DNA from 4 places in the Cellulosimicrobium sp. 4261 genome. Region 3 is predicted to be linked to each of the others. Evidence: riboswitches for the same ligand, from Rfam matches in the RefSeq annotation. Region 3 holds a riboswitch; each other region holds the start of a gene.
The links. Region 3 has a riboswitch for thiamine pyrophosphate ahead of ABIE39_RS12610 (TenA family protein). Riboswitches for the same ligand answer to the same signal wherever they lie in the genome.
Positions count from the first base shown of each region.

Region 1 (3,622 bases), on a different contig from region 3:
GGGCACCCGGGCCGCGGCGGCGATCGCCTCGATGTTGCGCGGGTTGAGGATGCCGAGCCCGGTGCCGATGGGCGCCCCCAGGGGCATGACAGCCGCGCAGCCGACGTCCTCCAGCCGTCGCGCGAGGATCGGGTCGTCGTTCGTGTAGGGCAGCACGACGAACCCGTCGCGGACGAGCTGGTCGGCCGCCTCGACGAGGCCGACCGGGTCGGGCAGGAGGGTCACGTCGTCGGCGATCACCTCGAGCTTGACCCACTCGGTGCCGCACGCCTCGCGCGCGAGGTGCGCGGTGAGCACCGCCTCGCGCACGGAGAAGCAGCCGGCGGTGTTGGGGAGCGCGCGGATGCCGAGGCGGGCGAGCAGCGCCCAGATCCCCGCGTCGGGGCTCGCGTCGCCGCCGGCACGGACGGCGACGCGACGCATCGCGACGGTGGTCAGGGCGGTGCCCGACGCGACGAGCGCGTCCTCGAGCGTGAGCAGGTTCGCGGCCCCGCCGGTGCCCATGACGAGGCGGGACCCGATCGGGGTGCCGGCGACGACGAGCGGGTCGTCGGCACCGGCCGGGCCGCTCGCGGTGGCGGGGGAGAGGTCGGTCGTGGTCATGGGTCCTCCTCAGCCGCCCTGGACGGCGGTGACGATCTCGATGCGGTCCCCGGGGGCGACGACGGTCGTCGCCCAGGCGCCGCGCGGCACGACGGCGTCCCCGACCGCCACCGCGACGCCCTGCGGCGTGCCGTCGGCGACGTAGGCGGGGACGAGCGCGGCGACGAGCCGCTCCAGGTCGACGTCGCCGTCGAGCGGGTACGGCTCGCCGTTGACGAGCGCGGTCGGTGCGGGTGCGGTCACGGGTCTCACCTCGGTGTCGTGGCGGTGCGGACGAAGCGGTCGGTGCGGGCGGTCGCGAGGGCGGTCGCGACGTCGTCCCCGGGGGCGGTCCCGCCGGGCTCGGTCCCGTCGTCCCCGGGAAGGCCGCCGAGCCCGGCGACGACGGCGTCGGCCGTGAGCGGGGCGAGCAGGATGCCGTTGCGGCCGTGGCCCGTCGCGAGGTGCAGCCCCGGGACGTCCGTGGGCCCGACGAGCGGAAGGTTGTCCGGGGTCGCCGGGCGGGCCCGCGGCGTCACCTCGACCAGGGCGGCCTCGTCGATCCCCGGCAGGAGGGCACGCGCGTCCCGCAGGAGCGCGAAGACGCCGCCGGCGGTGGCGCGGCGGTCGTCGGGGTTCTCCTCGGTGGTCGCCCCCACGACGACCTCCCGGTGCCCGGCGCGCGGCCCACCAGGCTCCGGGTCGCGCGGCACGACGTACACCGGCCGGCCCTGCACCAGCCCGCGCACGACGTGCTCCAGCGCGAGGTCCGGGCCCGCGTCGAGCCGCAGCGTCTGTCCCTTCACCGGGCGGGTGGGCACGACGACGCCCGGCACGCCCGCGAGCAGGGCGCCCGACTGCCAGCCCGCCGCGACGACGACCGCACCCGCGCGGTGGAGCCGGCCCGCGTCGTCGTGCACGCCGACGACGCGCCCGGCCGGGTCGAGCGCGAGCCGGGTCGCGGCCGCGCGGACGACGCGCGCCCCGGTGGCCGAGCTCGCGCCTGGGGCGTCGCGTCGGCCGAGCGCCGCGAGCAGCGCGGCGTGCGTCGCCCGCGGGTCGACCGCGTGGTCCGCGGGCGCCCACGCGGCCCCGGCGACGCGCGGCCCGAGGTAGGGCTCGCGGCGGCGCGCGTCGGCGACGGTGAGCTCGTGCGACGCGAGACCGTGCACCGCGTGCAGGGCGAGGACGCGACGGAGCAGCGCGAGGTCGTCCGCGTCGTAGGCGAGAGTGAGCGTCCCGGCGGTCCGCAGCCCGACGTCCGCCCCCGTCGCCGTGTGCAGGTCCGCGGCGAACGCGGGCCACGCTGCGGCGGCCGCGAGGTGGAGCCGCAGGGCGGCCTCCTCCCCGAAGTCGGCCTCGGTCACCGGTGCGAGCATCCCCGCGGCGGCGTGGGTCGCGCCCGCGCCCGGCGCCGGATCGAGCACCGTGACGGTCATGCCCGCGCTCGCCCCACGCCACGCGACGGCGAGGCCGAGGATCCCGCCCCCGACGACGACGACGTCGCGCGCCTCGCCGGGCACGGCGGAGCCACCCGCGGACGGGTGGACGGACAGGCTCATGTGCGCTCCCTTCGCTGGCATGACCCAGATCAGGTTCGACGGTCGGCGGCGACGCCCTCTCAGCCCCGTGCGGGGCTCCCGTGCTGTCGGCCACAGTACCTCCTGCGGCGGACGCGCCGGGGCTAGGCTCCCGCGGGTGAGCTCCGAGACCTCCACCACCTTGGCCGCCCTCGCCCCGGCGGCGGCGGACGCCGCACGCGCCCGGCTCGCCGACGCCCGCCTGTACCTCTGCACGGACGCGCGCGAGGAGCGCGGCGACCTCGAGGACTTCCTGCGGGCGGCGCTCGCGGGCGGGGTGGACGTCGTGCAGCTCCGCGACAAGACGCTCGACGTCGCGCGCGAGCTCGAGCTCCAGGAGGTCGTCGCGCGGGTCGCGACGGAGCACGGCGCGCTGTGGGCCGTGAACGACCGGGCGGACGTGGCGTCGGTCACGGGCGCCCCGGTCGTGCACATGGGTCAGGGCGACCTGCCCGTGCCGGCGGTCCGGGCGCTGCTGGGCGCGGGGCCCGTCCTCGGCCGGTCCACGCACTCGGCCGCGCAGGCGGCCGCGGCGGAGGCCGACCCGGCGGTGGACTACTTCTGCGTGGGCCCGTTGTGGGCGACCCCGACGAAGCCGGGACGCGCCGCCGTCGGCCTCGACCTGCTGCGGGACGTCGCGGCGACCCGGCCCGCGACGCCCTGGTTCGCGATCGGCGGCATCGACGCGGACCGGCTCGACGCGGTCCTCGACGCGGGCGCGACCCGGATCGTGGTGGTGCGCGCGATCACCGGGGCGAGCGACCCGGAGGCCGCCGCCCGCGCCCTGCGCGAGCGGGTCCTGGAGCGCGCCGTCGCGCGCGCCGACGCCTGAGACGCGGGACGAGCCTCGCCGCACGGCGACTATCCTGGGCGGGTGACGTCACCCGCCACCGCTCCCGACACCCCCACCACCGCCGAGGTGGCCTCGACACCGCGGCCCGTGCTCGTCGTCGACTTCGGCGCCCAGTACGCGCAGCTCATCGCGCGCCGCGTGCGCGAGGCCAACGTCTACTCCGAGATCGTGCCGCACACGTTCACGGTCGAGCAGATGCTCGCCAAGGACCCGGCCGCGATCATCCTCTCGGGCGGTCCCTCGTCCGTGTACGCGACGGGCGCCCCGTTCGTCGACCCGGCGCTGTTCGAGGCCGGCGTCCCCGTCATGGGCATCTGCTACGGCTTCCAGGCCATGGCGAAGGCGCTCGGCGGCGAGGTCGCCCAGACGGGCCTGCGCGAGTACGGCGGCACCGAGGTCGAGGTGTGCGCCGCGGGCGTGCTGCTCGACGGCACGCCGCAGAACCAGACCACGTGGATGAGCCACGGCGACGCCGTGCACCGCGCGCCCAAGGGCTTCGAGGTCCTCGCGACGTCGTCCGGCTCGCCGGTCGCCGCGTTCGAGGACCGCGAGCGCCGCCTCTACGGCGTGCAGTGGCACCCCGAGGTCAAGCACTCCGCGCACGGCC
Region 1 is NZ_JBEPOQ010000003.1:206,502-210,123, forward strand. It holds gene ABIE39_RS05525 (thiazole synthase) at 1-603, opposite strand, end outside; gene thiS (sulfur carrier protein ThiS) at 613-846, opposite strand; gene thiO (glycine oxidase ThiO) at 852-2,144, opposite strand; TPP riboswitch at 2,134-2,236, opposite strand; gene thiE (thiamine phosphate synthase) at 2,281-2,994, shown strand; gene guaA (glutamine-hydrolyzing GMP synthase) at 3,037-3,622, shown strand, end outside.
Region 1: linked by a shared signal. The riboswitch ahead of thiO (glycine oxidase ThiO) and the one ahead of ABIE39_RS12610 (TenA family protein) in region 3 are both predicted to bind thiamine pyrophosphate.

Region 2 (3,622 bases), on a different contig from region 3:
GCACGGGGGCGACCATGACGCCGCACGGCAGGCCGGCCTCCCGGACGGTGCGGACGAGGTCGAGCCGCGCGCGCGGCGACGGCGTGCCGGGCTCGACGCTCGCCTGGAGCTCGGGGTCCAGGAGCGCGAGGGACACGCCGATCCCGACCTCGACGCGCGAGGCGGCGTCGACGAGCAGGGGCAGGTCGCGGCGCAGGAGCGTGCCCTTGGTCAGCACGGAGAGCGGCGTGCCCGACCCGGCGAGGGCGTCGATGATGCCGGGCATGAGGCGGTAGCGTCCCTCGGCGCGCTGGTACGGGTCGGTGTTGGTGCCCAGCGCGACGGCCTCGCGCGCCCAGGACGGTCGGGCGAGCTCGGCGCGCAGCACGTCGTCCACGTTGACCTTGACCACGACCTCCCGGTCGAAGTCCTCGCCCGCGTCGAGGTCGAGGTACTCGTGCGTGGGGCGGGCGAAGCAGTTGTGGCTCACGACCCCCGCGGCGACGAAGTCGCGCGTGCCGGTCGTGATGTCGACCAGCTCCGTCACCTCCCCCGGCCCGTCGAGGGCCTCGAGGGAGTCGACGCGCAACGCCTCGCCGCCGGTGACGTCCTGGCCGTCGAGGACGGGCCGCCCGTCCGCGAGCGCCGCGGCGCCCGGCCCGACGAGCACGTCGCCGAGCGCCAGGCGGGCGCGGTGCCCGGCGCCGCCGACGACGTGGCGCCAGCCGCGCTCGGTGAGGAACCGGTGGTCGCCGCTCGCGACGAGGCGCGTGCCGTCGGCGAGGGTCACCCGGTAGGCGCGCTTGCGGGTGGTCCAGCGGTCGAGGACGCGGGTGCGCACGTAGCGCCGGTACGCGCCGTGGGGGGCGGTGCCGACGATCTCGTCGCCGACGCGCAGCTCGCCGATCGCCCGCTGCGTGCCGTCGGCCAGGAGCACGGGCGTGCTCGGCGCGAGGCAGTAGGAGCACGCGTGGCTGCACCCGCGGTACGGGTTGACGGTCCAGCGGAAGGGCATGCGCGACATCGCCGGGACCTTCGACAGCGCGCTCTTGGCCGTGACCTCGTGGAACGTGATCCCCGCGAACTCGGGCGTGCGCACGCTGCGGACGAGGCCCATGCGCTCCAAACCGGGAAGCGCGCCGTCGTCCGCGCCGAGCGCCTGTCCGTCCCACCGCATCGCGCCATTCGAACAAATGTTCGAACCCGCTGTCAAGGACGGGTCATCCGCCGGCGGACCACGTCTTGAGCAGCGCCAGGTTCCCGAGGGGGATGTGGTGGCCGATGCGGGGGTGGTCGAGCGCGACGCCGACGACCCCTGCTGCGGCGAAGGACGCAACGTAGTCGATCGCCGCCGGCACGGGCACGCCGAGCAGCGGCACGGAGCCGGTCCCTTCGGCCGCCAGCCCGAGCGCCCGGGCCGCCTCGTCCGCGCGCGGGGCGCTGCTGTAGAGGCAGATCATGGGCCCCTGGTCCGCGGCGACGGCGTACGGACGCGGCTGGTCCTCGGGCCCTCGGGCGATGAAGAACCACGTGCCGAGGCGCGCCGCCTGCCGCCACAGCGCGATCTGCGCCGACGTGTCGCCCGCGGGCGCGCTCCGCACGGCCTCGTCGAGGCGGTCCAGCTCCGCGACGGCCGCGGGGTCGTTGTCTCGGGTCATGCGCGCTGCCTCGTTCCTCGTCGTCGGAGCCCGTCCCCGGTCCGCGCGGGCGCCTCGTCGCCGTCACCTTCTCACGGTGCCCGGACGTCCCGGTGGGTGAGACGCCGGGATTGTCCGGCGGACGTCCAGGCCCTAGGGTCGGGCCGAACGCCTCCGGGGAGCGCACGAGCGCTGAGAGTGCAGGTCGGACACCCGTCCCCCCTGCAGACCCGTGGAACCTGATCTGGTTCGTACCAGCGAAGGGAGCAGGGCCGACGTCACCGTCCCCTGCGCGCTCGTGCCCGCGCCCCGCGCGTGCCGTCCGCGCGGGGGCAGCGGTGGCGCGCCGTCGTGCACCCTCCGCCCCGGGGGCCCGACGGAGGGAACCGCATGACCGAGCCCCGCACCACCCCGCCCCGGGAGACCCCGCCCACCAGCACGCCCGGCCCGCCGGCCGACGCCGTGCCCCCGGCGCCCGGTCCCGGAGACCGCACCGTCACCGCTCCCCCGGCCCGCGCCCGGCGCCGTGGCCTCACGCTCCACGAGACGGTCCTCGTCGCCGTCCTGGGCGTCGTGTTCGGGTTCGTCTACTGGGCGTTCGTGCAGCTCTGGGCCCCGCTCCAGCTCGCCATGGGGCCGCTCGCGGACCTTGCCGCGAACGTGCTCGCGGGCGCGTGGATCGTCGTGGGCCCGCTCGCGACGTACATCGTGCGCAAGCCGGGCGTCGGCATCCTCACCGAGACGCTCGCGGCGCTCGTCGAGGTGGTCTTCCTCGCGTCGCCCGCAGGCCCGCTGCTCGTCCTCGTGGGGCTCGTCCAAGGGGTGGGCGCGGAGATCCCCTTCGCGCTGACCCGGTACCGCCGCTACGGCTGGTGGGTTTTCGTCGCGTCGGGCGTCAGCGCGGCGCTCGTCACCTACGCGTTCAACGCGGTCCGGTTCGGCTGGCTCGGGCAGGACTGGGCGATGCTCCGGCTCGGCGTGCAGGTCGTCTCGTGCGTCGTGCTGTGCGGGATCGCGGCGCGCCTCCTCGGCGACGCCCTCTCCCGCACCGGCGCGCTCGACGCCTTCGCGATCGGCACGGACCGCCGTGGCTGAGGTGCGGGACGCCGCGGCGGACGTCATGCCCGGCACCGTGCCGGGCACCGTGCCCGACGCCGTCTCCGCCGCGGGCCTGACCGTCACCGTGGGCCACGACGCGACGTGCGTGCTCGACGACCTCACCCTGACCGTCCCCGCGGGGACGGGGCTGCTCGTGCTCGGCCCCTCGGGCTGCGGGAAGTCCACGCTGCTGCGCGCGCTCGTCGGCGTCGTGCCCCACACGCTCCCGGGCACCGTCACGGGCGACCTGCGCGTGACGGGCGTCGACCCGCGCGCCACGACCCCCGCGGGGCTCGCCGCGCGCGTCGGCCTCGTCCAGCAGCGGCCGGGTGACCAGCTCTGCCTCGGCCGCGTCGACGAGGAGCTGCGGTTCGCGCTCGAGAACCGGGCGGCGGACCCGCGCACCATGGACGCCCGCGCCGCAACCGCTCTCGCCGCTGCCGGTGCGGGCCACCTGCACGACCGACCGACCCACGCGCTGTCGGGCGGCGAGGCGCAGCGCGTCGCCCTCGCGGCGGCGCTCGTCGCCGACCCCGAGCTCGTGGTCCTCGACGAGCCGACGGCGTTCCTCGACCCGGCCGCGGCGCACGAGGTGGGGACGCTCGTGGGCGGGCTCGTCCGGGCGCCCGGACCGGACCCGCACGGAACACCCCGCCGGTCGGTCGTGCTCGTCGAGCACCGCCTCGACGACGTCGGGACGCTCCCGGACGCGACCCTCGTGCTCGACCGCACGGGCCGCGCCGTCGCGCACGGCCCCACGACCGCCGTCCTGCGCGCGCACGCCGCCACGCTCGCCGCGCTCGGGTGCTGGCTGCCGCTCGACGTCCGGCTCGAGCGGGCCGGGGCCCCCGGACCGCTCGGTGCCCCCGCGACCGACGCCTGGCTCGTCGACCTCGCGCGCACCGCAG
Region 2 is NZ_JBEPOQ010000002.1:363,796-367,417, forward strand. It holds gene ABIE39_RS03945 (Rv2578c family radical SAM protein) at 1-1,156, opposite strand, end outside; gene ABIE39_RS03950 (hypothetical protein) at 1,200-1,637, opposite strand; TPP riboswitch at 1,782-1,901, shown strand; gene ABIE39_RS03955 (ECF transporter S component) at 2,007-2,711, shown strand; gene ABIE39_RS03960 (ABC transporter ATP-binding protein) at 2,704-3,622, shown strand, end outside.
Region 2: linked by a shared signal. The riboswitch ahead of ABIE39_RS03955 (ECF transporter S component) and the one ahead of ABIE39_RS12610 (TenA family protein) in region 3 are both predicted to bind thiamine pyrophosphate.

Region 3 (3,622 bases):
GCGTGGGCCGCGGGCGACTGCGCCGCCGTCCCGGACGTGCTGAACCCGGGCAAGTTCTGCCCGCCGAACGCGCAGCACGCCATCCGCGAGGCCACGCGCCTCGCCGACAACCTCGCGCTCGAGCTGCACAGCGAGCCGCCGGTCGAGTACCGCCACAAGAGCGTCGGTACGGTCGCGTCGCTCGGTCTGTACAAGGGCGTCGCGGAGCTGTTCGGCGTGTTCAAGCTCCGCGGGACGCTCGCGTGGCTCATGCACCGCAGCTACCACGTCATGGCGATGCCGACGGGCAACCGCAAGATCCGCATCTTCATCGGCTGGATCGGCCAGTTCCTCATGGGCCGCGAGCTCGTCTCGCTCGGCTCGCTGCACGACCCGCGCGCGGAGTTCCGCGCCGCGTCCGTCCCGCCCAAGAAGGACGGCGACCCGGTCAAGCAGACCGCGCAGGGCTCGGCGGCCGCGGCGGAGTCCGGTGCGGGCACCGTCGACGCCGACGACCGGACGCCGGCGGCGAAGGCCTCCTGAGGCCGCGGCCGGGCCTGGCCCGGCCGTCGTGCCCGACGCCGAGGGGCGAGCCGCGCGTGCGGCTCGCCCCTCGGCGCGTCCGGGTCCCGCGCGGGCGGCCGTCGTGCCGACGGGCCCGGGGAGCTCCGCGCTCGCGGTAGATTCGGCCCGCGCCCCCATGGCCCAACTGGCAGAGGCGGCCGGCTTAAACCCGGCGTGTTCCGGGTTCGAGTCCCGGTGGGGGCACCGTGCCGGCGGGGAGCTGGCTCCGCGGCGCCTGCGCCCGCGGGCTAGGACAGCCCCGTCGGGCCCTGGGGCTCGGCCGGGGGAGCGGCCTCCTGGCCGAGGACCACGACGGTGCCGTCCGGGTCCTGCACGCGTGCGACGCGCTCGCCCCACGGCTGGTCCGCGGGTGGCTCACCTAGACGGGCGGACCGCGTCGGGGAAGGCGTACTCGACCGTCCCGCGCAGCAGGTCGCGGTAGAAGACCAGCGACCGGTCGAGGTCGGCCACGGTGAGGACGGGGAAGAGGCTGCGGAACACGGTCGCTCCTCGGTGCGCTCGGGCGGGTCTTCCCATCGTGCGCCTCGTGTCCCGTCTCCGTGTCCCGTCTCCACGCCCGTCCCCGCGCCGTGCCCGTGCGCCGTGCCCCTGCGACGGTCCCGGCGCGCCGGCCCCGGGCCGGCGGGCCTCAGCGAGCGAGCAGCTCTTCGGTCGTCGTCCCCGGCACGGACAGCGTGACGCGCGTGCCCCACGGGTCGTGCACGACGACGGAGCGGCCGTCGTCCGCGTGCTCCAGCCCGCGCGCGCGGAGCCGTGCGACGAGCGCGTCGAGGTCCTCGCGGCCCGGCACCGTGACGGCGACGTCGCCGAGCCCGAGGCTCGCGGCGCGGGGCCCGGCACCCGCGCTGTTCCACACGTTCATCGCGACGTGGTGGTGGTACCCGCCGGCGGACGCGAAGAGAGCCCCGCTGTACCCGGTGAGCGTCGCCTCGAAGCCGACGGCGTCGACGTAGAAGGCGTGGGCGGTCGGCACGTCGCCGACCTGGAGGTGCACGTGGCCGACGCGGCCCGCGAGCGAGGGTCCGGCGTCGAACGTCTCCTGGTCGAGGTGCGTGCGCAGGTAGTCGTTCGGGTCGAGGAACGTCGTCGTCATGAGGATCTGGCCGTGCTCGCGCACCCAGGTCTCGCGGGGGCGGTCGGTGTAGAGCTCGACGCCGTTGCCCTCGGGGTCGGTGAAGTAGAACGCCTCGCTGACGAGGTGGTCGCTCGACCCGACGAACGTGCCGCGGCGGTCCTGCGCGGCGCGGTAGACGGTCGCGGCGAGGCTCGGGCCGTCGTCGAACAGGAAGGCCGTGTGGAACAGGCCGGCCTGGCGCGGGTCGACGGGCGGGAGCCCGGGGGTGTGCACGAGGCGCAGCATGGGTGTGCGCCCGCGGCCCAGCACGCGGTGCACCTCGGCGCCGCGCGACCGCTCCTCGAGCGGGGCGAGCGCGAACGCACCCGTGTAGTACGAGGTCATGAGCTCGAGGTCGCCCACGCGCAGCGTGACGGCGTCCATGCTCGTGGACGGGGACAGGAGGCGGTCGGTCGGCGCGCCCGGGGTGCTCGTGGTCATGTCTGCTCCAACTTGTTGTTGCTACAACTATATTCCCGCACCGCGGCGAGGGCTCCCGCACCGGCGCCGTCCTTGCTAGGGTCGGCGCGAACCACGCGGGGCGTCCCGCCCGGGCCACGGCCCGGGCCGAGGGACTGAGACGAGCGGTACGGCCGCCCGGACCCGTCGAACCTGATCTCGCTAGCACGAGCGGAGGAACGTGGGCATGACGACGCCTGCTGCCATCACCCTGAACCCTGTCCTCGCGGACGACCCGACCGCGCTCGTCCGGCAGGAGGAGACCGGCTTCACCGCCGACCTCGCCCGCCGGTACGCGGACCTCTTCGAGACGTTCTACGACCACCCCTTCCTGGCCGGGCTGCGCGACGGCTCCGTCGAGCCCGCCGCGGTCCGCCACTACGTGGGCCAGGACCACCAGTACCTCACGGCCTACCTGCGCTGCTACGGCCTCGGCATGGCCCTCGCGCCCGACCGGTCGTGGGCGGCCTACTTCCACGACAAGGCCGGCTTCCTCCTCGACGACGAGTCGCACGCGCACCACGCGATGTGCGACTTCCTCGGCGTGACGTACGAGGAGGCGCAGACGCACCGCCTCGCGCCGAGCGCGCAGGCCTACGTGGACCACATGACGGCGGCCGGCCGCGACTCGCTCGGCGTGCTGCTCGCCGCGCTGCTCCCGTGCCCGTGGACCTACATCTGGTCCGCGCGGCGCTTCTGGCTCGGCGAGCGCGAGACGACGCCCGGCGCCCTCGGCGACGACCACCCGCTCGCGGGCTGGTGGCAGTTCTACGCGGCCGAGCGCACCGAGGACGTCCTCACGGACCTGCGCGCACGCCTCGACGCGCTCGCCGCGGACGCGGGCGAGGCGGAGCGCGCGCGCATGGAGCGCGCGTTCGAGCTGAGCTGCCGCCACGAGATCCGCTTCTGGCAGATGGCCTGGTCGCTCGAGGGTTGGTGACCCGTCCGGCCGGGCCCGCGGCCGACCGTCGCGCCGTGCGCCCGGCCTTACGCCAGCAGCAGATGACCGCCCGGGTGCCTCGGCACCCGGGTGGGCCGCGGGTAGCGTGATCGCATGGACGCGACGAGCGCGGTGCCGGACGGGGTGCGCGATGCGGTGCCGGACGTGGTGACGCCGCGCCCCCGGTCCCGGACGGGCGGACGGGCGGAACCCCTCCTGCGCCACGTCATCGGCGGGATCCTGCGGCGGGCGCGGCTCGCGCAGGGGCGCACGCTCGTGGACGTCGCGGCCGCCGCGCGCGTCTCCACCGCCTACCTGTCCGAGGTGGAGCGCGGGCGCAAGGAGGCGTCTTCCGAGGTCCTCGCCGCCGTCTGCGGCGCCCTCGGTCTGCGGCTCGTCGACCTCGTCGCCCGCACGGGCGAGGAGCTGCGGCCGCTCGCACCTGTCCGCGTGCTGTCCTCCGCGCGGGAGCGGGGTGCCCTCTCCGCGCCGCGGCACGTCGCGCCGGTGGGCGAACCCGTGCGAGACCTCCCCGTCGCCGAGAC
Region 3 is NZ_JBEPOQ010000009.1:40,932-44,553, reverse strand. It holds gene ABIE39_RS12630 (NAD(P)/FAD-dependent oxidoreductase) at 1-522, shown strand, start outside; tRNA gene ABIE39_RS12625 (tRNA-Leu) at 674-747, shown strand; gene ABIE39_RS12620 (hypothetical protein) at 919-1,044, opposite strand; gene ABIE39_RS12615 (VOC family protein) at 1,193-2,119, opposite strand; TPP riboswitch at 2,206-2,334, shown strand; gene ABIE39_RS12610 (TenA family protein) at 2,325-3,077, shown strand; gene ABIE39_RS12605 (helix-turn-helix domain-containing protein) at 3,192-3,622, shown strand, end outside.

Region 4 (3,622 bases), on a different contig from region 3:
CAGCGCCTCGGCGCCCGCGGGGAGCGCGGTCGCGACGGCGTCGCGCAGCGCCTCGGGGGAGACGTCGTCGGCCGCGTACAGCGCGACCGACGGGACGAGGCCGTCGGGCGCGTACGTCGCGGCGGCGGTCCCGGCGTCGAGCAGGACGATCGTCGCGCCCGCCATCGGCGCGGACAGCGAGACCTCGCCGACCACGCGCACGGGCCGCACGGCGTCGCCGAGCACGACGTCGGTCGTGCCGCCCACCGCGAGGCCCGACGCCGCGAGCGTCGCCGACTCGAGCGCGACCTCGCTGCCGTCGCGGGGTGCGCGGCCGTCGACCACCTGCGGGCCGGGGTCGCGGGGGTCGTAGGCGACGCCGATGCTCGGCGCCTGGCTGCCGAGGACCGCGGTCCCGTCTGCACCCACGAGCACCGCGGGACCGCTCACCTCCGGGAGCGCGAGCGCGACGTCGTCGCGCGCGCCGAGGTCGCGCGCCAGGTCCGCCGGGACGAGGCTGCGCGCACCGCCGACCTGGGCCGTCGCCGACATCAGCGCGTCCCCGGCCGACACCGCGCCGCGCACGTACGCGTCCGCCTGGACCGACGAGGCGACGATGCCGTCGAACGTGGTCGCGAGCATCGCGCGCAGCGCGAACGTGCCGGTCACGAACGCGACGCCGATCGTCACCGCGAGGACCGAGAGCACGAGCTGCGCGCCGTGGGCGCGCACGCCGCGCAGCGCGATCCGGCCCATCATCGGGCGGCCGCCGTCGTCGGTGCCGGGGTGGCGTGCGCCGGGGCCGACGCGGCGGGCGTGAGGGAGCCCAGCGTGTCGAGGACCGCCTGCGGCGTGGGGTCGTGGAGCTCGGTCACGAGGCGGCCGTCCGCGAGGAAGAGCACCCGGTGGGCGTACGACGCGGCGGTCGGGTCGTGCGTGACCATCGCGACGGACTGGCCGAGGTCGTCCACGGACGCGCGCAGGAAGCCCAGGACCTCCGCGGCGGCGCGCGAGTCGAGGTTCCCCGTCGGCTCGTCCGCCAGCACGATCGCGGGACGCGACACGAGCGCCCGCGCGCACGCGACGCGCTGCTGCTGCCCGCCCGACAGCTCGGCGGGCCGGTGCCCCAGGCGGGGGCGCAGGCCCACGGCGTCGACCACGCGGTCGAACCACTCCCGGTCGACGGGACGGCGGGCGATCGCGAGCGGCAGCACGATGTTCTCCTCCGCCGTGAGCGTCGGCACGAGGTTGAACGACTGGAAGACGAACCCCAGGCGCGTGCGCCGCAGGCGCGTCAGCCGGCGCTCGCTCATCGCGGAGACGGTCTCTCCGTCGACGACGACGGTCCCCGCCGTGGGGGAGTCGAGCCCTGCGAGGCAGTGCAGGAGCGTGGACTTCCCGGACCCGGACGGGCCCATGATCGCGGTCAGCCGACCCTTCTCGACGTCCACGTCCACGCCGTCGAGCGCCCGGACCGCGGCCTCGCCGCGCCCGTACGTCTTCACCAGCCCGCGCGCGGTCGCGATCGCGGGTCGCGCACCGTCCTCAGCGCCCTCAGCGGGCGCGCCCTCGCGCGGGGTGCTCCGCTGTGCCGCACCTGTCGTCGTCACGTCCTCGTCCGTCCTCTCGTCGTGCCCCTGCCGGCGCGTCGTGGCTCACCGCGCCGCGTCGTGTCCTGGTGGCCGCCGGGCTCCCGGCGGCCGTACCGACCCTCCCGCGACGCGCACGCCCGCGGCATCGGGGACGAGCCCCGAGCCGCCCCTGGTCCGCGGTCGCCCGTGCTCAGGGTCCTCTCAGGGGACTCTCGGGGTGAGGGGCCGGTGTAGGCTCGCGGTGAACGACAGGGGAGCTCCTGGAGGAGCTGAGAGTGCGGACCACCGCAGACCCTCGAACCTGATCCGGTTAGCACCGGTGGAGGAAGTCGGGAATCTCGATCACCTGCTCGCGCGGTCCGTCGCGCCCACCCGGCGCGCGGCTCGTCGGGCCGGTGGACCCCTCCTGAACGTCCAGGGAGGACACATGCAGCACACGACCACCGTCGCCCGCCGCGGCCGGGCCCTCGCGACCGGCGTGGGCGCGACGCTCGCGCTCCTCGCCCTCGCGGCCTGCTCGGGGGGCGACGGCGCCGGGGGCGACGACGCGTCGTCGGGCAGCGGGGGCACCGTGACTCTGGTGACCCACGACTCCTTCGCGGTGAGCGACGACGTGCTCGCCGCGTTCGAGGAGGAGAGCGGGCTCACGGTCGAGCAGGTCGCGCCCGGAGACGGCGGTGCGCTGGTCAACCAGCTGATCCTCACGAAGGACTCGCCGCTCGGCGACGTCGTGTTCGGGATCGACAACACCTTCGCGTCGCGCGCCATCGACGAGGGCGTCCTCGAGCCGTACACGCCCGCGGACGTCTCGGAGTCCGCGGCGTCGTACGCGGTCGGCGACGGCGGCGAGCTCACCGCCGTCGACCTCGGGGACGTGTGCGTCAACGTGGACCACACGTGGTTCGCCGACGCGGGGATCCCCGAGCCCGTGACGCTCGAGGACCTGGCGAAGCCCGAGTACCGGGACCTCCTCGTCGTGACCAACCCCGCGACGTCGTCGCCGGGCCTCGCGTTCCTCCTCGCGACCGTCGGGGCGTTCGGCGAGGACGGCTGGGAGGACTACTGGGCGGACCTGCGCGCCAACGGCGTGAAGGTCGTCGACGGCTGGTCGGACGCGTACTACGTGGACTTCTCCGGCTCGGAGGGCGCGGGCCCGCGCCCGCTCGTGCTGTCGTACTCGACGTCGCCCGCGTTCACGCTCACCGAGGACGGCTCCGCGTCGACCACGGGCGCCCTGCTCGACACGTGCTTCCGCCAGGTCGAGTACGCGGGCGTGCTCGCGAACGCGAAGAACCCCGAGGGCGCGCAGCAGCTCCTCGACTTCCTCGTGAGCGAGACGTTCCAGGCCGACGTCGCGGACCAGATGTACATGTACCCGGCCGACGACTCCGTCGCGCTGCCCGACGGCTGGGCCGAGCTCGCGCCGCTCGCCGACGAGCCCTTCGAGGTCGCGCCCGCGGACGTCTCGGCGCACCGCGACGAGTGGATCAAGGCATGGACGGCGACGGTCGTCGACTGACCCCCGGTCCACGAGCGACCACGGCTCTACCTCGCGGGGGAGAGCCGTGGTGAGGGGTCGGGAGGTCCGGCGGGGCGGCGTCGGGCGCGGGGTGCTGTGGGGTCTGGCGGCGGCCGTGCCGCTCGCGTTCCTCGGGGTGTTCTTCGCGTGGCCGGTCGTCACGCTCGTGGCGCGCGGGTTCGTCGGGGACGACGGCGGCCTCGACCTCTCGGGGTTCGCGGAGGTCTTCTCCGAGCCCCGCACGTGGCGGATCGTCGGCCTCACGCTCTGGCAGGCCGTGCTCGGCACGGCGCTGTCGCTGCTGCTCGGCGTGCCCGGCGCGTACGTGCTGTACCGGTGCCGGTTCCCCGGGCGGCGGGTCGTGCGCGCGCTCGTCACGGTCCCGTTCGTGCTGCCGACCGTCGTCGTCGGCGTCGCGTTCCGGTCGCTGCTCGTGCAGGGCGGCCCGCTGGGGTTCCTGCAGCTCGACGAGACGTTCGCGGCGATCGTCGTCGCGCTCGTGTTCTTCAACTACTCCGTGGTGGTGCGCACG
Region 4 is NZ_JBEPOQ010000004.1:140,594-144,215, reverse strand. It holds gene ABIE39_RS06955 (ABC transporter permease) at 1-738, opposite strand, end outside; gene ABIE39_RS06950 (ABC transporter ATP-binding protein) at 735-1,505, opposite strand; TPP riboswitch at 1,812-1,916, shown strand; gene ABIE39_RS06945 (thiamine ABC transporter substrate-binding protein) at 1,999-3,090, shown strand; gene ABIE39_RS06940 (ABC transporter permease) at 3,140-3,622, shown strand, end outside.
Region 4: linked by a shared signal. The riboswitch ahead of ABIE39_RS06945 (thiamine ABC transporter substrate-binding protein) and the one ahead of ABIE39_RS12610 (TenA family protein) in region 3 are both predicted to bind thiamine pyrophosphate.